3 regions of the Desulfosporosinus sp. SYSU MS00001 genome follow, and region 3 is predicted to be linked to each of the others. Evidence: riboswitches for the same ligand, from Rfam matches in the RefSeq annotation. Region 3 holds a riboswitch; each other region holds the start of a gene.
The links. Region 3 has a riboswitch for cyclic di-AMP ahead of ACPUYX_RS16655 (C40 family peptidase). Riboswitches for the same ligand answer to the same signal wherever they lie in the genome.

Region 1: it holds a riboswitch for cyclic di-AMP, as region 3 does, so the genes downstream of both, ACPUYX_RS17125 (KUP/HAK/KT family potassium transporter) here and ACPUYX_RS16655 (C40 family peptidase) in region 3, are expected to answer to the same signal.
Region 2: it holds a riboswitch for cyclic di-AMP, as region 3 does, so the genes downstream of both, ACPUYX_RS06765 (citrate/2-methylcitrate synthase) here and ACPUYX_RS16655 (C40 family peptidase) in region 3, are expected to answer to the same signal.

What each region holds. Positions count from the first base shown of each region.
Region 1 is NZ_JBNFTW010000011.1:15,540-23,279, reverse strand. Features, by position in the region: gene ACPUYX_RS17150 (PaaI family thioesterase) at 1-347, shown strand, start outside; gene ACPUYX_RS17145 (poly-gamma-glutamate hydrolase family protein) at 487-1,074, shown strand; gene ACPUYX_RS17140 (basic amino acid ABC transporter substrate-binding protein) at 1,619-2,422, shown strand; gene ACPUYX_RS17135 (amino acid ABC transporter permease) at 2,518-3,192, shown strand; gene ACPUYX_RS17130 (amino acid ABC transporter ATP-binding protein) at 3,179-3,901, shown strand; gene ACPUYX_RS17125 (KUP/HAK/KT family potassium transporter) at 4,050-6,056, opposite strand; cyclic di-AMP (ydaO/yuaA leader) riboswitch at 6,204-6,349, opposite strand; gene ACPUYX_RS17120 (APC family permease) at 7,177-7,740, shown strand, end outside.
Region 2 is NZ_JBNFTW010000003.1:55,248-62,987, forward strand. Features, by position in the region: gene radA (DNA repair protein RadA) at 1-758, shown strand, start outside; gene ACPUYX_RS06740 (DsrE family protein) at 959-1,297, shown strand; gene ACPUYX_RS06745 (double-cubane-cluster-containing anaerobic reductase) at 1,334-2,602, shown strand; gene ACPUYX_RS06750 (acyl-CoA dehydratase activase) at 2,599-3,339, shown strand; gene ACPUYX_RS06755 (rubredoxin) at 3,617-3,796, shown strand; gene ACPUYX_RS06760 (ATP-binding protein) at 3,894-5,660, opposite strand; cyclic di-AMP (ydaO/yuaA leader) riboswitch at 5,923-6,067, shown strand; gene ACPUYX_RS06765 (citrate/2-methylcitrate synthase) at 6,179-7,543, shown strand.
Region 3 is NZ_JBNFTW010000010.1:75,689-83,428, reverse strand. Features, by position in the region: gene ACPUYX_RS16670 (anti-sigma-I factor RsgI family protein) at 1-354, opposite strand, end outside; gene sigI (RNA polymerase sigma-I factor) at 347-1,063, opposite strand; gene ACPUYX_RS16660 (FlxA-like family protein) at 1,488-1,802, shown strand; cyclic di-AMP (ydaO/yuaA leader) riboswitch at 2,063-2,203, shown strand; gene ACPUYX_RS16655 (C40 family peptidase) at 2,207-2,968, shown strand; gene ACPUYX_RS16650 (cell wall-binding repeat-containing protein) at 3,283-4,914, opposite strand; gene ACPUYX_RS16645 (Bax inhibitor-1/YccA family protein) at 5,237-5,953, shown strand; gene galU (UTP--glucose-1-phosphate uridylyltransferase GalU) at 6,042-6,959, opposite strand; gene ACPUYX_RS16635 (GtrA family protein) at 6,956-7,399, opposite strand; gene ACPUYX_RS16630 (glycosyltransferase family 2 protein) at 7,392-7,740, opposite strand, start outside.

The DNA of each region.
Region 1 (7,740 bases), on a different contig from region 3:
TTAAAATCGTAGCCATTGGACAAGGAAAATTTATTGCCGAAATGGTCGTGGATAAAAATAATTCAAACGTGATTGGAACTTTACATGGTGGTGCAACTGCCACCCTGATCGATGTGTGTATGGGAATGGCTTGTTTTACAAAGGGAGTTACAGTTGTAACTGGTAACATCAATATATCCTACCTATCTCCTGGAAGAGCCAGCAATAAGATCATTGCTGTTGGCCAGGTTATTAGGTCAGGTAAAACGACTTTTTTTGCTGAAGCAAGTTTGGAAGACGAAAAAGGTCAGATCATCGCCAAGGGTACAGGAACCTTTTTTCGTAAAGGGAATTTGTTAAGCGAGTAAAAGGTCTAGCTATAATCAACTTGAATAGATATTGAGCATCATGTTGACAATAAGGAATTTTCAATAGATTAATTACTTTGGCTTGGGAAAGTTATCCCTTATATGTCTAATACTAGAAATAAAACGCCGGAGGGAAACAATGTTAGATACTTATTCGAATTTCCGGGAGTTAAAGCTGCATGAGCAAAAAGATCGGGACTATCGGATAAAGGTTAGCGCAAATTGGCATCAAGTGTTAGTCGTTGCTCCACATGGAGGAAATATTGAGCCTTATACTTCTGAAATTGCACAGTGGATAGCAAAAGAAGATTTTGCATGGTATTTATTTGAGGGAATAAGAGATATAGAAGTCAGGAAGCTGCATATTACGAGCCACAATTTTGATGAACCAACTTTGCTTCAAGCCCTTCATGAAGCGTATATCGTGTTAACAATTCATGGCCTTAAAAACTCAACCGAGGAATTCCTAATGATTGGCGGGTTAGATTCAGGATTTACAACTTTGTTACGGATAGAAATACAAAATCGAGGTTTTATTGTTAAAGACTGTGAACAGAAATATCGTGGGGAGCGGGCAACTAATATTTGTAATAGAGGACGTACTGGAAAAGGCGTACAGTTAGAAATTAGTTATGCTTTGAGAAGCAGAATTGTTAAAGATGCAGAATGTAGGAACCGGTTTGTAGACGCGATCCGGTCAGTCATTAAAGCTCAGGAATTACGTTGAGAAGTGGAATACATAGTCACAAGAACTATTCAGCATGTCCCTTTAGTGTTATAAGTTAAAATTATATTACTGTATATAATGAGGCTGTCCAGCGTTGGATACGTTCATGCATAAGTCTGGGGGTATAACCTGAGGTTAAATTGAAGATCTCCTGAAAGTTTGCTGAATTTGAGTTGCTTCATATAAAAATTAATTTGCAAAAGGAGCAATTTTTGAATACCTTAATTGTAAATTATTATCATTAACGGCTCATTCAATTTTATGCCACAATTATTTGCGCTTGCTAAAAAAATCCCTTCAATGATATTAACGATTTGTAAATAAAATATAACATGTATACATTATACAAGTTATATTGCATGTATACATGCTTAATTGATAAAAAACAGAAGGGAATCGAAAAGGCATAACGAAATACTATATATAAAAGTTGCTATTCTTTAAGCTATCAAAAAGATGTAGAAATTTTCAAAGATAGTCTAAAAAGAGTGGCGAATAAGAAACATATTATAAATTATGGGGAATCATTAAGGAGGAGTTATTTTTGCGCAAAGTAAAGGTATTAATGGCCGCTATCATGGCGGGGGCATTACTTGTTGGTTGTGGTACATCTGGCACGACTGGTTCATCAAGTTCAGCAGGGAATAACGCGAGTCAACAGGAAGTCATTAAGTTAGGTGCTGATGTTACGTTTCCCCCGTTTGAGATGATGAAAGATGGTAAGGTGACTGGCTTTGATATCGACTTGATCAAAGCTATTGCAGCTCAAGAAAATTTAAAAATTGCTGATCCTATTCAAACCATGGATTTCCAAGGCCTGATACCTGCAATTCAAACCGGAACGATTGATGTTGCTGTAGCCGGCATCACTATTACATCAGCTCGTGAGCAGCAAGTCAACTTTTCTAAACCCTATTATCATTCGGGCTTGTCAATTTTAGTTAAGAATGATAGTACGATCAATGGCGTTGCCGATCTCAAAGGCAAGACGGTGGCTGTTAAATTAGGTACAACGGCTGATATCATGCTTTCTAAAGATCAAGGAATTAACATGAAGCGATTTAATAATATTGATGATGCATATAATGAATTACAAAATGGCGGAGCCCAAGCGGTTGTCTTCGATAATCCTGTTAACTTAAATTATATCAACACTGGACACAACAATGTTAAAGTAGTGGGCAGCCTTCTGACAGGAGAAGATTATGGCATAGCAGTTACCAAACAAAATTCTCAACTCCTGCAAAAGATTAATGATGGACTGGATAAATTGAAAGCCAACGGACAGTACGAAAAACTTTACAGACAATATTTCAAATCAGATAACAATGGCTTAGTTAATAAATAAAACGACTCCAAAATGGCTTAGTTGAAGAATCAAATGCGTTGAGCGCAGCTAGTGCTGCGCTCATTTAAAATCATCAGGGAGGAAATGAGGCATAAGTGAACTTTTTTCAAATAGTATCAGCAGCTATGCCCCAGTTGTTACAGGGGGCTAAATTAACTGTTTGGTTTTCAATAGCGTCAATTATTTTGGCTACTGTTTTGGGCCTTGTTTTTGCCTTGCTTAAATTATCTCATTATAAGATTTCACGCCGAATTGGTGAAGTGTATGTGCATATTTTCCGCGGTTTGCCTCTTTTAGTGGAAATTTTTTATATTTATTTCGCTATCCCTATGATTTTACCTTTGCATAAATGGTTTGATCCCTATTTTACACCAATTGCTGGGATTATAGCCTTAGCATTAAATGAAGGTGCCTATATTACAGAAATTATTCGTGCAGGAATTTTAGCAGTAGACCGCGGCCAATCAGAGGCTGCTTTAAGTATTGGTATGACAGGTCCTCAGACGATGAGATTTATAATTTTGCCTCAAGCATTTAAACGCATGGTACCGCCTTTGGTCAATCAATTTATCCAAACAATAAAAGATACGTCTTTATTATCAGCTATATCCGTGACTGAATTGACACGAAGCGGACAGATTATTATTTCCACAAACTTTGCCTCTTTACAGATTTGGACAGCAATTGCCGTCGTCTATTTAGCCATCATCCTTCTGTTAACAGGTCTCTCAGGATACTTAGAAAGAAGGTGGCAAATTGATAAGCGTTAAAAATATTACCAAACATTTTGGTCAACATAGGGTTCTAAATAATATTTCTTTAGAGATCAAGCCACAAGAAGTAGTCGTGATCATTGGCCCTTCAGGATCAGGTAAAAGTACTTTTTTACGTTGTCTGAATGGTTTGGAAAAAGTTTCTGATGGGCAAATCTTTGTAAATAATAAAGAAATAACGCATAGCAAAACAAATTTAAGTCATGTTCGTAAAGAAGTTGGCATGGTATTCCAGAGATTTAACCTATTTCATCATTTATCTGTACTGGAAAATATAACGATTGGACCGCGCAAAGTTTTGAAAGTTTCTCAGGAAGAAGCTGAGAAAAGAGCCTTTGCATTATTGGAAAAAGTGGGTTTACGTGAGAAAGCAGGAGCTTATCCAGATCAACTCTCAGGAGGTCAACAACAGAGAGTGGCTATTGCAAGGGCTCTAGCTATGAATCCAATAGTCATGTTATTTGATGAACCCACCTCAGCGTTAGACCCGGAAATGGTCGGAGAAGTGCTCGCTGTCATGAAGGATTTAGCTAGAGAGGGAATGACTATGGCAGTGGTTACACACGAAATGGGCTTTGCTCGCGAAGTGGGTGATAGAGTTTTATTTATGGATGATGGAATAATAGTTGAAGAAAATACCCCGGATGAAATTTTCAACAACCCTAAGGAAGAAAGAACAAAACTGTTTTTAAGTAAAATACTTTAATTAACGAAGTTTGCATAAGCTTTCTGATGGAAGAGTTAACCACTCTAAAAGCACAGGCCAGTTCTGCCTGTGCTTTAGTTTTTTCTTAAGATAATAGTTTTACTGACAGGATAGAAACGTAACTGCTTGGTTGAACTATAACTTTGTCTTAGATGGGTTCTCTTTTAAGCTTAATTTGCCCGGGGGTCCCTAAACGCAAAGGAACATGCTCAACTTTAACATCAGTATGTTCAAGTCCAAACCAACTTATTGGAGAAACAGTAATTTTCTTTAAGCGAAGTTTAAATTGCATAATTAGTTGTTTATATAAAGCGAGGTTGGTATCATTAGCCAGTTCTTCACGTACTAAAACAAAACAAAAATCCCCAATGTTACGATTGATATTATTTGTAGCATATAATTGGAATTGTTCTTTTATTTCGTTGGACTTCATAAGGTCGGTCACAATTTGCCTTAAATATCTACTGACTTTTTGTTCAACCCTAAATCCCAAACGAAGTTGAATCTTAAAAACATAATCAGTTCCGAAATTTTCAACAGTATAGGACATAGACCTTGGTTCATCGGTTACCTGAACATTGATAAACCAATAAACTTCCGCTCTTTTTGGCCGTTTATCTAAAATCGAATAAATAATTTCCTTGTCTACTTTTCCAGGTTTAGATTTGCTTGTTAAATAAACTAAATTTGTAGCGTATACCGGAAGATGTTCATCATTTCTAAGCAGCCCAAGCGTATCAATATAATCTTCCAATGATACCTCTTTTGTCACGATTTGTTCAAAAATTGTTGCTTTATACCATAACATCATTAGTATTAAAATCAGAGCAGCAATAAACACTGTTATAAATCCGCCGCGAAAAAATTTCGCTGCACTTGAAATGAAAAAACCAATTTCCAAAGTCCCAAAAATGATAGGCACGAGAAGTGAGAGTAGCCTCGACACCCTTTTCTTAATAAGCCAATTGAACAACAAGATTGTAGTCATCAACATCGTAATTGTAATAGCTAATCCATAAGCTGCTTCCATGTGCGATGAAGTTTTGAAGTAGAGAACTACTCCGATACAAGAAAACATCAAAAGGTGATTGACGATTGGAATGTACATTTGGCCTTTGGACATAGCTGGATAGTAAATTTTTAATCTTGGCAATAAATCTAATTTAATTGCTTCTGAAACGAGTGTATAGGACCCACTAATTAAGGCTTGAGAAGCAATAATTGCTGCAAGAGTCGCTAATATGACACCAAAAATACGGAAGTTACCAGGAATTAGTTCGAAAAATGGATTAAAATCGGCCATATGTTGTATTCCGGGATTATCCTTAATCTGCAGCACCCAAGCCCCTTGACCGAAATAGTTTAGAAGCAGGCAGATTTTAACGAACGGCCAAGTGCCGTAAATGTTTTTTCGTCCGACATGTCCTAAATCGGAATATAATGCTTCAGCACCTGTTGTGGCCAAGAATACACTGCCCAAGATCGCAAAACCAGCTTTATTTTGATCACTAAACAACAATTTAATTCCATAGTATGGAGATAGTGAGTTCAGTATATTCAGGTTCCCAAAAATATGAATTATGCCTAGAAAGGCTAACATGAGAAACCATAAAAGCATAATCGGGCCGAATAATCGTCCTAATATCTCAGTTCCGGAACGTTGCAGGAGGAATAAAACACAAAGAATAACAATGGTAATTATAATCACAGTGGATTGATTTGAACCGAAATTATTGATATAGGCGGGAATCCATTTTAATCCTTCTACGGCACTTGTGACGGTAACTGCCGGAGTTAAAATACCGTCCGCTAAAAGGGTTGCCGCCCCGATCATAGCCGGAACAATAAACCAGGCACCCTTTCTTCGAATTAGCGAATATAGAGCAAGGATGCCGCCTTCCCCATGATTGTCTGCTTTGAGTGTGATGAGGACGTACTTAATCGTGGTAAGTAATGTAATGGTCCAGAATATAAGGGAAATGGAACCGTATATAAACTCGTTGGTAATTGAGCTTAATTGTCCATTTCCTTCAACTAACGCTTTCATTACATATAATGGTGATGTCCCAATATCACCATAAACAACACCGAGGGTCACGAGCATACCTGCTGTGGTTAATGGTCGTTCTTTACAGAAATTCAATCCCTTTTCCATTATGTATCCCTTCATATCACTTTATAGTTTAGCTATATTTTACAAATTAATATTGCGGAACATTAGCCTGCTCCTTAACAAAAGAAAAACCCCTGTTTGGGGTTAGTGTTAAAAGTTTTAAACAAACCAATTCGTATGGTTTGTTTTTCATCCCCCTTTCAACGCCTACGAGGTTAGCTGCCGGGTTCGGGTCGAAAGAAATAACCCGTCACATTCTGTGATTCACCCCATTGGGCTAATCAATAGCCCGTTTATGGTTCCCCCGCTTCCTGAGAATTCAGCGATTGTTTATTCAACTGTTAATAATATTAATCCTTTAATTCCAGAATATATAGCACCATATTGGAGTAAATACAGTGAAAATACTCCTAACAAGCTTATTTTTCAGGCGTACTTTTATCATAATTAGTTATGCGTATTAAATCTGCATTGTTCTTTCATTTACTTAATTCTAAGTTATTTTTTGATGCCTGATCCCTGGTACGATTGTATCGAGGTTTCTTTGCTGTACCCAAACAAGAATATCAAGGTGATGGTGATATGGAGAATACCGAAATAGATATCTATATTTCTTTGAATTAGAAGAGGGAGAAAAAAATGGGCGAGATATTCACAGAAAGAAATATGTAAAATTTCTTGAGCAAAAGGGATTGTTAATTCAGGCAAATACATGTATTTTGTGGCGACAATTGTTCTATAGTTTAGGTTTTTTTTGATAGTCAATTTAATTATTAAATAACTAATGATATCTTTTGTAGGTGTCCAATCTAAATATATCCAAATAATTACTTTGTATTGTAATTAAAATTGCAAAACACATCGTGTTATATATAAGATTCTTAAAATTATAATCTATTTCGAACTATGTCTTTGCTAAAATTTGATATAAACCCATTGTATGGAATATTAATTGCCATCATTTGAATTATAATTAAAATTTAAACTATTAATAACTATAAAAAAATATAATTACGAACATATTTCTTTGTTTTTGATTTCAGTTGTATAATAGTTTTAAATCATTAAAAGTATTTCATCATAATTAAACTTTTATTGAAATTAAAGTAGAGAGAAAAGAGGTGAATTGCTTTGTCCGTAAAAATCAGGACAAAGCGGCTGTATGAGGCAAGGGCTAAAACGAGAACTTGGTTTGCTTGATTTAACAATGATGGGATTGGGGGCCATAATCGGTTCCGGATGGTTGTACGCTGCGCAGAAGGCGGGTAATCTCGCTGGCCCATCCGCAATTTTCGCTTGGCTTGGCGGTGGTATCGCGGTTATGTTTATCGCCTTAGTGTATGCCGAATTAGGTGCCATGCTTCCCGAATCCGGGGGACTTGTACGTTATTGCCAGTACTCCCATGGAAGTTTCGTCAGCTACATGATGGCTTTTGCCCTCATACTTGCAGATTCAACGGTTATTGCCATCGAAGCAGAAGCGGTTGTTCAGTATGCTAGTTATTATGTGCCATCTCTTTATAATAATACTGCAGGTGCGATGACGGCTGTCGGATGGTGTTTAGCAGCAATTTTAATCGTCATATTTTTCTTCCTCAATTATCTTAGTGCAAAGGCTTTTGCTAAAAGTAATACCATCATAACCGCTTTAAAATTCCTAACTCCTGCTTTAACTGTCATTGTCCTTTTAACCCAGTTCCATGCTGGGAATATGGCAGCGGGTGGT
Region 2 (7,740 bases), on a different contig from region 3:
ATGAAATTGCCGGGTTAAGAGCGTTAGAGCACTTAGTTGATGCTGTGTTGATCTTGAATGGGGAAAATGGGGAAGAATTACGGGGAGCCTGGTGTTCGAAAAACAGGTTTGGAAGCACAGGAGAGATTGGCTTTTTCTCCATGACAGAAAAGGGAATGTTATCCATCGACAACCCTTCGGAATTCTTCATGACCCAGAGGGAAGAAGGCCAAACCATATCAGGAAGTGCTTTAGCCGTTATAAAAGAAGGGACACGTCCGATTATCGTGGAAGTTGAAAGCCTTGTTTCAAAATCCTTTACACCCTATCCTTCCAGAATTGCCGAATGTTTAAGGCGGGACCAACTAAATACTCTTGTTTCTATTCTTGAACAGCGTGGTAAGATTAGCCTTTACGATAAAAGTGTTGTGATAAAAACAACAGGAGGTCTTCAACTCAAAGAACAGGCGGTTAATTTAGCAATTATTATATGCATGGTTTCTTCGGTCTTGGATAAAACAATTCCCAATGATACCGTGTTCGTAGCTGATGTAGGGTTGACTGGAGAACTGAAGAAAGTTCCGGCTATTGAAGCGAGGATACGAGAAATTGACCGAATGGGATTCCGACGTGTCTACGTGGCGAGAAATACCGTACGTGATTCTTCTCGCTTTAAGAATCTTGATATAATTGAGCTTAACACGTTATATGATGTCATAGAACATTTAGGGATGAGGACTGGAGGCAGAATTGAACCTTGTACGCCAGAGATTACTTGATAGAGTGTTTAGCATCCTCTGGTAACCAGACTAAAATTATGGTTTCAGAAACCTTTATGGGGCTTTTAACGATAAGTCGGAAACACAATGCGTTCCGGCTTTTTTTTTATGCACTGGAAAATCTTAAAATTATCCTTCTAGTCATAGACATTTAATGATAATATATAATAAGTAGAAAGTTATGACGGAGGGGAGTTTCAATGTCTTTTACCTATTTTGTCAGCTCAGATACCATCGGTCATCAAGACCCGGAATTGGGTAAACGTCTGATGCACAGTTTCTTTTTAAAGCTCTCGGAAGCTGCAGAAAAACCTTCCCATATTGTATTTCTGGAAAAGGGAGTGAACTTGTTACTGCCGGAATTCTCGGCCTTTGATGCTCTGGAGATTTTAGAAAAGGACTGGGGTGTTACTCTCTTGGCTTGTGTGACTTGTCTGGATTATTACGGCATTAAGGATAAAATCAAAGTCGGCAAAGTATCGACTATGCCGGAGATCATAGCTGTCATGCATCAAAGTGCTAAAGTGATACATATCTAGATTTGGTTTAGAGAGATTGAGGAGGGGAAAAGACTAATGGAGAACCGGGAATTATGGACAGCACTGGGTATGGATTTAGAGAAACATGATGATTTTTTGGCTCCGGTACCCGCAATTTTCACGAGCTTATTTTTAGATCGGCCTAATCGCCCCAAAGGAATGGGATATTTTGATGCAGTGGTTGGAGATGTTCATGGAATTCGTGTTCATGAACTCTATGCCATGAAACAGGCCGGCAAAAAAGTGTTCTCAACCTTTTGCGTATATGTTCCGGAGGAAATTATCGTGGCGACGGGGAGTGCCAGCATTGGCCTGTGTGCCGGGGCCCAGTTTACTGTTTCTTCGGGGGAAAAGGTTCTGCCCCGCAATCTTTGCCCTTTGATTAAATCGACAATGGGTTTCAAATTAGACCGCATATGCCCCTATTTCCAAGTTTCTGATTGGGTCATTGGGGAAACTACCTGTGATGGAAAGAAGAAGGCCTGGGAAATTCTCAACAAGTATATTCCTACATACGTTATGGAACTGCCGCAAAAAAAGGAAACCAAGGATGTTTCCCTTTGGGAAGAAGAAGTGCAGGAATTCGCCTCATTTATTGAACGCGAAACAAAGGTAAAATTAACTGCTGAGAATCTTGCTCAGGGGATTGAAACGATTAACAATAAACGCCTTGCCCTACAAAGATTAGCTGACTTAAGAAAACATACTCCGGCACCGATTCACGGTTTGGATGTCCTCTTAATTAATCAGCTCTCTTTCTTTGATGATCCTGTTCGTTTTGCTGCCCAAGTGAATGTCTTGTGCGATGAACTTGATCAGCGAGTCAAAGAAGGTATTGGGGTAGCACCGGCCAATGCCCCAAGGATCTTAGTAACGGGGACTCCCCAGCCTTTACCGGCATGGAAGCTTCACGCTTTAATTGAACAGGCGGGGGCTGTTGTAGTTGGGGAGGAAACCTGCACCGGAGAACGTTATTATAAGGATGTTACTGAACCTGCTGATGATGTCGAAAATATGCTTGCTAATATTGCTAAACGGCCTTTAAAAGTGAATTGCGCTTGCTTTACTCCAAATCAGGGACGATTGGAAGATATTGCGTACATGGCTGAGAACTTAAAAGCGGATGCTGTAATCGATTTCTCGCTTCAATTCTGTCAGCCCTATGGTGTGGAAAGTTATTTTGTGGGCAAAGAAATGGAGAAAAAACAAATTCCATATCTGCGGCTGGAAAGCGACTTTTCTGAAGAAGATCAAGGTCAGCTTTTAACTCGGATTGAAGCTTTATTAGAGATGATTCGTGCATGAAGCAAGCCGGCTTAGATCTCGGCTCAGTGAATACAAAGTTAGTGGTTCTGGAAGATGGAAAACGGGTTTATCAACAGATCATTCCTTCTCGGTTTGACTCGGTACAGGCCGGCATTGCTTTACTTAAAACCTATGTCGCTAAAGAGGGAAAAAAACCCGAGAAACTCGTGGTTACAGGATATGGAAGAGTAAACTTTCCTGAAGGACGGGTAATTACCGAGATTTCTTGTCAGGCCAGAGGGTGTCATCATTATTTTTCAGATAAGGAGTATATGCTTGACCTAGGAGGACAGGATGCCAAAGTCATCAGAAAAAATGGAAATGGCAAAGTTGTTCAGTTTATCATGAATGACAAGTGTGCCGCAGGTACCGGGCGTTTTTTAGATGTCATCCTCAAAGGATTAAACCTGACAGCGGAGGAATTCAGTTCGGCAGCTGAAGCCAGCCCAATGCCTATTAATTCCATGTGTACGGTGTTTGCAGAGTCGGAAGTGATCACAATGCTGGCGAAAGGGATTCCTAAACCTGAAGTTATTGCAGGTCTTTTTAAAAGTACCGCCAAGCGTCTGGCCAATTTTGTCGAGTCCGTGGGGCATCCGGAAACATTGATTTTCACTGGAGGAGGTGCTCACTACGATCTCCTGGTCCGCTTTCTTGAAAAGGAACTAAAGGTAAACCTTGTGATTCCTCCAGAACCTGAACTGACCGCTGCTTTAGGTGCAGCATTGCTTGCCTAGTGCTTTGCGGGCATAAGTAAGGGTAAGGCTTAAGGCTCTAACTAACGGCGAAAAAATGGTTTACCCCCTTGAACTGGTAATTTAAAGACTATAACTTATAAGATTGATTATAGTAATAGGGGCTGTTGCAGATTTAATCTGCAACAGCCCTTTTAGTCTCTGGAGACAATCAGTAAAAACCTTATGCGTAAGATTTAAATAATACGCATAAGGTTTATCTATTATATTTTAATTATTATTATTTAGTAATAAAATTAAACAGGAAGGGAGAGTTGAAATGAAGAGCGAAGAGAGTAAACTATGGCAATGTCAAATGCAAAGTTGTGGGTATATCTATAATCCTGACAGGGGTTGTAAAAAAAGTAAAGTAACTGTGGGTGTGCCCTTTGAGGAACTGCCGGATACATGGAGATGCCCATTATGCGGAGCCAGTAAGAAAGCATTCAAACCCGTATAAGTTTAAGGTTAGAGCATCAAGAAAGATCTAAAGGTTTTATAATCATTCTTCTTGGGGCTGGAGTGTTGGTAGAGATTTTTACTAAGAGGGTATTTCCTTAAGGCCGGGACTTAAAACGCACAATAAATTTTGTGCCGGAAGGAGAAGTTATCACCTCAATTTTAGCATTATGTCTTTCGGCAATATTAAAACAGGTAGACAGGCCGATCCCTGTTCCGCCTTTTTTCGTTGTTTGAAAAGGAGTGCCCAAACGTTCCAGAATTTCCTGACTGATGCCAGATCCTTGGTCTTTTACCTCCAGTACAATACTATCTTTGGTTTGATAGGTCCTTATTGTTAAAGTTCCCTTTGGGCTCATTGCTTCGAGGCCGTTTCTTGTGAGATTAAGGACTAGCTGTCTCATTTCGCGTTCATCTAACATTAGTTCAGGGACATTCTCTGCCTCAAGGACGACATGTTTATCTTGGTTGGTTGCATCAGACATAATTAGAGGGTATAAAGAATCCATTAAGTTGTTGAGTTTAACTGGTGTCCGCAATTTGGCGTTTGTTTTAGCAACAGATAAAAATTCATTAAGAATGCCGTTAGCCCGATCTAACTCGCTGATCATAAGATCGAAATATTCTGCGTTTTCCTGAGAAATGTTTTTACTCTTTAAGAGCTGTAAAAAGCCGCGAACTGTTGTCATGGGATTCCTTACTTCATGGGCAATACTTGTTGCCAGCTCACCAACGAGATTCAATCGATCTAAACGGCCTATTTCTTCTTCGGCAAGCTTGCGTTTGGTAATATCCAGGAGTTGCATTAGAAATAGTTGGGTTCCGTCAATATCTTCAAACGGATGCTGATATACTTCATAAATAACATCTTTAATAATGCACTGCCATTGCAGGGGCCCGTAGGTTTGGGTTTTAGATTCCATATTACAGTCCTTGCAAGGACGATTTCTGTTAAAAAGGAGTTCGAAACATTTCTTATTAGCAGGTTCGCCCTGAATCTCCTTAAACTTATGATTAGCAAAAACAACGTTTCCCTCAGAGGTACGCAGATAAACTAAACCGGGGAGTCCATCTAAAATAGCATGAAGACGTTTTTGCTCATCTGCCAGGGATTTCTCCAAGCACTTCTGATCGGAAATATCCCGAAAATAAACAGAGAGACCTTCCGGAGAAGGGTAAACGTTTACTCTAACCCAGCCGCAGGAAAGTACTGAGAAAGCCTCAAAATAAATATGTTTTTGGGTAAGTTTAGCTTCTGTAAATTTGAGGAAATACAGATCGTCTGATTCAGGGAATATATCCCAGTAGTATTTCCCGAGAATTTTTTCCTTTTTTGAAGATAAGAAAAGCTGGGCGGCGGACCCATTGACATAAACGAATTTCCAGGAATTATCCAGAACATAAAAGTAATCGGATATATTGTGAAAGATGCTGTGGATTCTGATATCCGGTTGATCAGCAGCCTTATTGTTAGGGATGGTACCGTCAGCAGTCGGGCAAGCAATCGCATAAAAAACTCCCTCCGTAGGAATGGGGATCAGCATCCAGGAAAATTGCTGATAGGTGCCATTGGAAAGACAGTAGCGATTCGTTAAGCCATGAATTCGATTTCCCTTCATCACTTCTGTGATCGCTTGGATTGAAGAATTTTGGTCATCAGGATGAACAAATTGCTGGATGATCTCCACTGCTGTTAGTTTTTTTATGGTTTTTTGGGTAATTCCAAGAAGTGTTGGCAGAACTGGATTGCTGTATTGAATCCGTCCATCTAAGGAATTGATAATAAAGACATAATTGAAATTTAAGAAGACTTTTTTCAGCTTAAGAAGCTCCTTTAAGGAAACCTCTGGAATATTTGTATCCAAAGCTAACTCCTTTTCTGCATCTATCGTATCAAATGCCCTTATAACTCTAATATGTACTAATCAATAAATAGTAGTTCTACAAATTAACCTTAATCCCTTTTTAATAACAATTATTTAATATATACATTACCATCAGGGCTGGCGTTAGTATCAATGCTGCTCTATTATAGAATTGATTATAATCTATAGATGTGATATAATAGGTTCCAATAAATGTATTTTGCAATATGGTTAAAATGATAATCTTTCAAGATTATCTAAATATCCTAAATCGCTTAATTCTTTTTAGAAGCGGGGGAACCATTAATCTGGGGTGAATCCTCCAAAGGAATTTTTTCCTGTAAGAGGTAGGGTTACTTTCGACCCGAATCCGTCAGCTAACTTCGTAAGCGTTGAAAGGAAAGAACGATAGGTTAGGCTCTTATTGCCCTGCCTTATTATTCTTTTGCTTTTTCGACTTAGCTGACCCCAGACACTGCGTCTTGGGGTTTTATTTTATTTGAGGGAGGATATTATAGATGTTAAATTACGAACTGACCGAAGGGAAAACGCTTGTTACTTTGAGCAAGGCTGCCGAAAAGAACAGTTTCATAAATCCTGAATTATACAGCAAATACCAAGTTAAACGAGGGCTTAGGGATCTTGACGGAAGAGGTGTCCTCGTCGGTTTAACCGAAATTGGTGAAGTACACTCATATATCCTGGACGAAGGTGAAATTATACAAGTTCCAGGCCGATTACTTTATCGTGGCTATGATATTTCCGATATGGTCAATGGATTCACACGAGACGGCCGATTTGGCTTCGAAGAGACTGCCTTTTTATTGCTTTTTGGCCATCTTCCTGACCAGAAAGGTCTAGAGGATTTCAAACGGATTCTGGCTGGTTATCAGAAGCTGCCGGAAGATTTTGCCCGCGATTTTATTATGAAGGCACCCAGTAAAGACATTATGAATGCTCTTGCGAGAAGCGTTCTTGCCTTATATTCTTTTGACGATAACCCCGACGATCCTTCCATCAGCAATGTTTTAAAACAATGCTTGCTGCTAATAGCCTGTTTTCCATCCTTAGCGGTGTATGCTTATCAAGCCTTATCCCATTACCACAGCAATCAAAGTCTCTTTATTCACAGTCCGCGTCCGGAGTTAAGCACAGCAGAGAACATTCTGACAATGCTGAGACCGGACAGCAAGTACACCAGACTTGAAGCTGCGCTCCTGGATCTCGCTCTGGTGCTGCATGCTGAACATGGCGGGGGAAATAATTCGACCTTTGTTACTCATGTCGTGACTTCTACCGGCACAGATACCTATTCGGCGATGTCGGCAGCTATAGGTGCTCTCAAAGGGCCGCGTCATGGCGGAGCTAATATTAAAGTAATCAAGATGTTTGAAGATATCAAGAATCAACTCAAGGATTGGAATGATGATGAAGAAATTGAGCAATATCTAACTCGGATTTTGACAAAAGATGCCTTTGACCGGTCCGGCTTGATCTATGGGATAGGCCACGCCGTTTACTCCATTTCAGATCCGAGAGCTGTTATTCTTAAAGATTATGCAGCTAAACTGGCCCAGGAAAAAGGACTGGATGATGAATTTAAACTCTACACATCAGTAGAAAGGTTAGCTCCTCAAGTAATCGCTAAGTTTAATAGGATGTATAAAACAGTCAGTGCCAATATCGATTTTTACTCCGGATTCGTATATAAAATGCTCAATATTCCTGTTGAAATGTATACACCTATGTTTGCTATTGCTCGAATCGCAGGCTGGAGTGCCCATCGTATTGAGGAAATTGTTAATGCCGGGAAAATTATCCGGCCGGCTTATAAAAGTGTGGCGCGAAAACAAAAGTACCTTGATTTGATTGAGAGAAATTAGTCCCTTTAATATAGAAGTTATTCTCATTTATACAGAACTAAATATGCATTAATCATAAGGCAAGGGCTTTGGCAGCGGTGTAATAACCGGTGCCTTTTTTATGTAACGGTTTTGAGTCTTGGAAAAGTTATTAAGAGTAAGTAAACGAGAGGCAAGGTATGGGAACCATTCCCACTTGTAGAAGTGGGAGTCTTTCG
Region 3 (7,740 bases):
CTGACTCAGCATGCTTTTGGCGTCATCATTTTCACTCTGGAACTTTAATAAGTGTCCTTGGGAGTCAATCGTAAATTGTAAACTTGGGTTAATGTCTACCGAGAGTAACGCAACTGCAGTTGGCGCTTGATAGAGGTTCCATCCCAAACAAGCCATCAAGACTAAAAGGAATAATGCGGCTACTCCTGCCCCGATACGTAGGTTGTTTACATTCATTATACCTGCCCAAACTTCGATTTCCTCGCCTACACCAATGTTCTGTCGCCTATAAACATGGCGAAAGGTGCCGTCATTTCCTAAAACAGTATAACGAAGCCCAGATTTTTCTAACACCACAGCTTTCAACTTACTCATTTTCTCCCCCCTTTTCCCGCGAGATGACATATTCTCTTAAATATATATAGTCATGTTGATTGGCAATAAGCAAAGCTACGGCTAAGATATATTTCCGTCCCCTTTCCAATACTTTAGGATGAATCTGAGTTTTCAGTGCTAAAGCTTGCATAGGAACTTTTCCTGTGCGTTCAACATGAGCCCATAGTTCTTTGTCAAATGCCAGCTCTCTTGCCGCCCTGAGCAATGTCTCACGAGAATCTCGATGTTTGGGGGAAGCTGCAACTAAATCCTGAAAGGTAAGGTTTACTGCCGCCAAAGCTTGTGTGAACTGTTGAATTTCGGCCGCCCTCTCCCGGTTTTGTTCTTTCTCTTTGAATTCATTTAAACTAAGATGAATTTCAATGTCTCGTCCAATATCATCTTGGTCGAGAGAATTTGTCAGTTGTGACCGCTGTTTCCGATGATAATCAATAAGGCGCCTTTTGATTAAAAGTCTGGCAAATGCTAAAAAGGGCACGCCTTTATCAGCTATAAACAAATCGATGGCTTCGTTAAAAGCGATCAAAGCCTCTGATAATTCCTCATCTCTGCCCCATTCCAGAAAATGAAAACACGCCTGACTAGCCACATGACAAATAAACATTTGAGATTTGGCCAAAAAATCCTCTCGGGCTTTCGAATCCTCTTTCAAACGCTGCCACGTCGATTGGTCTTCCCATTCCGGCATGCTTTCTTCCTCCTACCCTTTTATACGATAGGGCTTCTACTTTTTATGGGGGCTCGCCCCAAATTTTCTTCAAATTCTTCTACAAAAACAAAAATAATGACATCTAAATATCCAACTTTAACTATTCGACACCTCGTTAAGCATTTCCTCTCAAATTAACCAAGCCCTCTTCGATCCTTATGGTAATTATTCAGTGAACTGTTCGGCTAAAGAAACATAACTAAAAGATTCGGTCAAAGAATTCTCGAAAAATTCAAGAGTTACTTCTGTGCTATTTTCAGCTAAAATTCAGTTAATTTTCAGCTAAGATTCAATTACCTGTAGTAACTTGTTTTTATTGGCTTTGTTTTTGGATTAGATCATTATCAATTTTAAAGGTGTTTTTCAGAAGTTCAACTATTTAATTTAGAAAGGAAATTTTTCTATGGACGTTTCAGCAGTATCGTTTGGATCTAATAACGATTATTCTTCATCAACTAATAATAGTCAAATTAAACAAATTCAAAACCAAATACTAAAACTCCAACAAGAATTGAAAACTGAGAATCAGAGTAATGATGACGCTCAAACGAAACAAATGAAAACGCAGCAAGTGCAAGCTCAAATTGAGCTGCTGCAAGCCCAGTTAACGCAGCTTGAATTAAAGAATCAAAACAAAAATTCCGCTCAACAAAGCACGAGCAATAAAGACACACAAAACCTCAAAAATAATTTACATATGATTGATATTCAGGCTTAAAAGTAATTTAGTATGCCATAAAATTCTCTGAGTTTGCTATATAATCTACCGGGATATCTCCTAACTGCAAACTGTAAAAACGCCAAATCGATCATGATTTGGCGTTTTTACAGTTTGTTCTGGACTCTACTTATGTGAAACATATCACAATCTATATTAATGCGATTTGTATAAAAATGGTTCCCTGCCAAATATTACACATTTCATTTTAGAGGATATTAACGAATTCTGTCGAATTCTTGTTTATGAAAATATGGACGAGAAAAATAAAGCTGAATCTGGAAATTATTCTAGAACGGGGGATTTTATTTCTAAACGGGGTGAATCGCCGATATGGCGTAGGGCTGTTACCTTTTGTCCGAATCCGACAACTAACCTCGTAAGCTATGAAAGGTGAAAAGGTAATGAAATTGTCTCCAGCCCTGTCTCAACTATCAGGTGTCATTCTATCCGGGATGCTCTTGGTAGGGAATGTTCTAGTCCCATTAACGTCACAAAGCTTGAGTTTCAATTCTTTCATGAATTCTAGTATCTCAACATCCTCTTCAACGTCAGCCATTGTTCCACAATTTATTCACCAACAGTTACCTGCACAGAAAACTGATCCAATCTTTGATCCAACAATACCTACCGTGATGACAGCAATACCAAACGAGAATCAAATTCAGACGAAAACTACGCAAACAGCAGAAATCTCTCCGCCTGAAAGTACGTCATCCGTACATATGATTCAAGTTGCTCAGGCCGCGTCAAATAATTCTATGAAAGATGATGATGCCAATGTATCTCGCGGCAGCAGTAACCATTCTGACATCATCGATCATGCTGTAAGTTTAGTAGGAAAGCCCTATGTTTTTGGCGGGACATCGTTAAAAGGATTTGATTGTTCCGGATTTACTCAGTATGTTTTCGCTGGATCCGGTATTTCTCTTCCGCGAACGTCTTATGCTCAATATGCAACAGGCGGTTCCGTCAGTAAGAGTAATCTCCAACCGGGAGACTTAGTTTTCTTTTCAACGTATTCTAAGGGAGCGTCTCACGTAGGTATTTATATCGGCGGCGGAAAATTCGTGCATGCTGATAACCCTAAAAAAGGGGTAACTATTACCAGCCTGAGCGACAACTTTTACGTTAAAAATTATCTTGGAGCTCGAAGGTATAAATAATTCGCTTTAGCGTTTTATATGGTAGTTACCAAACAAGCTTTAATAAGAGCATTTAATTCAGATTGTTTTTTATTGTATAATTACGATATTTGCAGCTTATTATACGTATTATACGCCAACTGCGGACTCTTCGGGGCCCGCAGTTTTATTTTGAAACGTAAAAAGGGGTGTTACTCTACGAACTACTCATGTTCGTAGAGTAACACCCTTATTTCCATCGCTTAATCCCGCTCTAACTCATTCAGAGGGATTAAAATATGAATAATTGATTTAGTATAAAGTTTAGATTAAGTATTATTTCTCGACTTGCTACATCAGCTAATCTTTGTAAAAATGAAATTTACGGGACTACTAGAAGGGGGAAAACTGATAGGATGATTAAGATAACCTGAATAAGCCGAATCACCTGTAATTATGTTATTACCTAATATGTGTGGAACACCCATATTATAAATTTCAAGATACTTGTCAATTAATATAAAATTGTCTTCTTCAGACCAGCTAGAATTTTTAATTCTAATTATTGTAGGATTAGGGAACGAATAACTTGCTTTATAGTTTGTGGTATATCCTGTACTAACTTGGGTGACTTCTAACGTTCCATCACTATCAAATGTCAAAGTGATTTTTCCATCAGACGTTGTCCATGTACCCAAAATATCTTGCTGCACTTGGTCAATTGTTAAAGACGGAATTGGATTCTCGGGTTTAACCTCAATAGTAGCTATAGGCTTAACAGCCGTAGACTCGGCTATATTACCTATTACGCAAAAACTTCCCTCGACTGCATATTTGTTTGATTCTATAACTGGCCATGTAACATCAACTGTTTTAGTTGTCCCATCCATCATAGTAGCTGTTATCGTTGAAGGCAGGGTCGGGGCAGTTCCGATTGAAGTTGTTACACTAACTGTACTTAAATGACTTACTCCAGCTTTACCCTGTCCTAACCCTGATATAACACTATCGGGAATAATAACTGTTCCACCAAACACATCGACGGTAGGGGGGAAATTAGTACTACTCTTTGAGCCATTGGCAATTCTATCTTGATAATAACTTCTTGTCACATCTGCCAGAGAATCATTGATTAAAATGATAGGAGCAGCAATTTTTGAGGCTAGAGCACTTCCGCTTAGGGCATCCGGAAATTGTTCACCGGAAGCTACAGTTGTAATTTTAGTGCCGAAAACACTGGCAAATTGATTGTTAACAGCAATATTTGTACTGTAACTGTTATCACCTGAAATCCTTTCATAATCTGGAAACTGATTAGTAACATTATCACTAATGTTATCGGAATTACCGATTACATAAGTCTTGACAATACCTTTATTTGCAGAAATATAGTTTTTAACAGAATCAGGAATACTGTCTTGAGATACAAGAATGATTGGATCTTGTTTTATCGCTGCAACGGGTGAAATCGAAAGAGCATCGGTAAAATCGTCAGAAGTACAAACGAATAGCGTCGATGGGGACGAGGTCACTTGCTTAGCTACTGCAATTGCGGTTTCATATTTATCGTACCCATAAACCCTATTGGTTGTTATCCCCATTGATTGTAGTTCAGAATCTATAGCAGCAGAAATTACTCCAGTACCACCTATAATTGTAACATTTTTGGTTTTTAAATCAGTTAATGTTTTCTGGGTGATTGCTGGCAGCGTTGTGCTCTCGGTAAGTAATATGGGGGCATCATATTTTTTAGCCAGGGGTACGGCAGCAAGACTATCCGTGAAATTGCCTCCAAAGGCTAAGATACAATTTGTTGAACCATTGGGCCAACCTTGTTCAGCAATTCTGCTGGATGTTTCATAACGATCTTGACCTGCCATTCTATTGATGATTGGTGAAATGGTTGACGTATCCGTCGCAGCCAATACCGGGAGAACTGACGAAAATGAAAATAACACGGTTAGAATCAAAGTCGGTAATTTCCTCATAGAATCATTTCCCTACTTTCAGGTTTCATAAATTCATAGTCCGGCCTTTTTTAAGTTACAACTCAAAAAAACCAGAGTCGAGACACTTAGTTAATTACTGAAGCCTTAGAAATTAAATTTCGTATATGTATACATCAACTCCTTAGGGCTAAAAACATAGTTCAGGTAGTTTGTATTATAGGCGAATTTATCAGGAATTTGGTAAAGAACTTTTTAAGGTTTTGTGAAATTTTAGAGATTTGTTAGTAAAGTAAAGAATGTCGTGATACTATAAGGCTAAAGCTACTATTCTAAAAGAACTAACGAAAGAGGTGTAACGCTGATGTCACCATTTGAAAATTCATCCCATTATTATCAAAATCCCTATGTTATTGACATTAAAAAGGTCAAGACTGTTTCATTATCCCAGGTCATGGGCCTTTTATCCTTTATGTTCTTAGCAATGGCTGCCGGAGCTTTACTAGTTCCCCCGCAATATTTTATGCCTGCTGCTATTTTGGAATTTTTGTTGCTCTTTATTATTCCGATCGTTAGCCGACGAGCTGTCGTACGAGGAGATGATCCTGCCGCCGGTTTAACTGCAGGACTGGCTCTGCTCTTTGCAGCATGCGCGGGAGCTGTTCTTGGCCCAATCGTCCAAGCTTTAACCGCAACGACTGAAGGACTTTTAGTACTTGGGCAAGCGGCTTTAGTAACCTTTATTGTCTTTGCCGCTTTTGGTGCCTATGGGCTCATGACAAAGCGTAATTTAAGCAGTATGGCAAAAGCGCTCTTTATTGGCTTGTTAGTCCTGCTGGGAGTTACAATTCTTTCAACGATTTTCAGTAGCTTTTTCAGTCCTTTCGGCTTGCTGATCGGTTTAGGAGGCGCTATTCTTTTTTCCCTGATGACGGCCTTAGATTTTCAACGAGCAAAATATAGCCTTGCTGACAATGCTGTTTTAGTCACCCTAAGCATCTTTTTAGATTTCATCAATTTGTTTACATTTATTTTAGATATTTTTCTGATCTTTGGCGGCGGCGGAATTCGCAAACGTTAATAGGGATAAGCAAACGTTATCCATAATAAGTGAATCACAGAACGACGAGGCCCACGATACTCTATCAAAGAGGATCGTGGGCTTTTTTCTAGAAGCTGGAGCACATAGGTTTTCTCTCTGACCTCTCTCTTTCCCTCAGTTTTCTGCCAATAACCTGCTGCAAGTAATCCATAAGCAGAGGCTCTAATTCTTCCCTCTGCAGCCCCATTTCCACAATGGCCTGTAAATAGCCAAACTTATCACCGATGTCGTAGCGTTCTCCCTCTAATCTCCAGGCTAACAATCCTTCGTGGAAGCAAACCTGCCTTAAAGCATCCGTCAACTGATATTCATTGCCCGCTCCCCGTTCCAAGGTATGAAGAATTGAGAAAATTGAAGGTTTAAGAATATACCTTCCCATGATAGCCAAATTTGAAGGCGCTTGAAACGGCGTAGGTTTTTCAATTAAATCCTTAACCTGATAAGTTTGACCTTTAGTATCTTGAGGAGCAATAATTCCATATTTTCGAACATCATCATTAGGGACCGGCTGTACACCAACTACGGTGGCATCATACCTTTCATAAACCTCCATTAGCTGCTGCAGTCCGGGCTTGTCCGAAACCATGATGTCATCCCCTAACAAGACTGCAAAGGGTTCATTCCCGATGAATTGCTCGGCACAAAGGACGGCATGACCTAATCCCAACGGTTCTTTCTGGCGAATGTAATGAATATTAGCCAATTCATTAATACGCTGCAGTTCATTTAGCACATCTGTTTTCCCTTTATCTTTTAAAGTCTGTTCCAGTTCGACGGACTTGTCAAAATGATCTTCGATGGATTTCTTATTGCGTCCGGTAACAATAAGAATACTTTCAATACCGGACTGTACGGCTTCTTCAACAATATATTGAATTGCCGGTTTATCAACAATCGGCAGCATTTCTTTAGGTTGTGCCTTGGTTGCCGGCAAGAATCTTGTGCCTAAACCGGCTGCCGGAATCACGGCTTTCTTAATCTTCATACCATTTCACTCCTTAATCTAGGCTGCCGAAATACCCATAAACGGCTGCCCATAAAATTGATGGCTAAACTTGCACCTACAGCAATCAATCTGCTCGCCAACATCGGCCATCCCCAGTTGTCATGAACCCATACTAAAAGGCCATAGGTCAAGGCCAGAGTAACGATATTTAAAGATATGAACTGGATCATTTGTCTCATTGAGCGGCCAGAGGTTAATTCGTCCTGACTCGCTCCACCGTCTTTGGCTTTAAAGGTCCATTTCCGATTCAGCCAAAAACTGTTTAATATCCCGCAGCTGTAAGAAAAAGTGTGGGCGGGGAGTAAAGGAACTCCCCAGGCAAACAATACGGCAAAAACCCCAAAATCAATCCCGGTATTTATTCCTCCCACGGCACAAAATCTCAGAAATTCAAGCTGACGTTTTGTTATCCTAGCCAATCTTCATCACGTTCCGTTCTTTCTCTTCCTGATGGTAAGATTCCCCGACGACATAAAGAGGGCGGTTTCTTGTTTCATCATAAATACGACCGATATATTCCCCCATGATCCCCATCATTAACAGCAGAAAACCTGTCAAAACCATTTCACCAACCAACACTAGATTCCATCCACCTATAGCTGAAGAACCTACGATTTTAAACAACAGCAAGAAAACCAAATATACAAACCCCAGGGCTATAAGCCCTGCCCCTGAATAACTGGCCAGTTTGATCGGCTTAAAGGAAAAGGAGGTCAAACCATCAAGACATAATTTAATCATCTTTTTAAGGGGATATTTG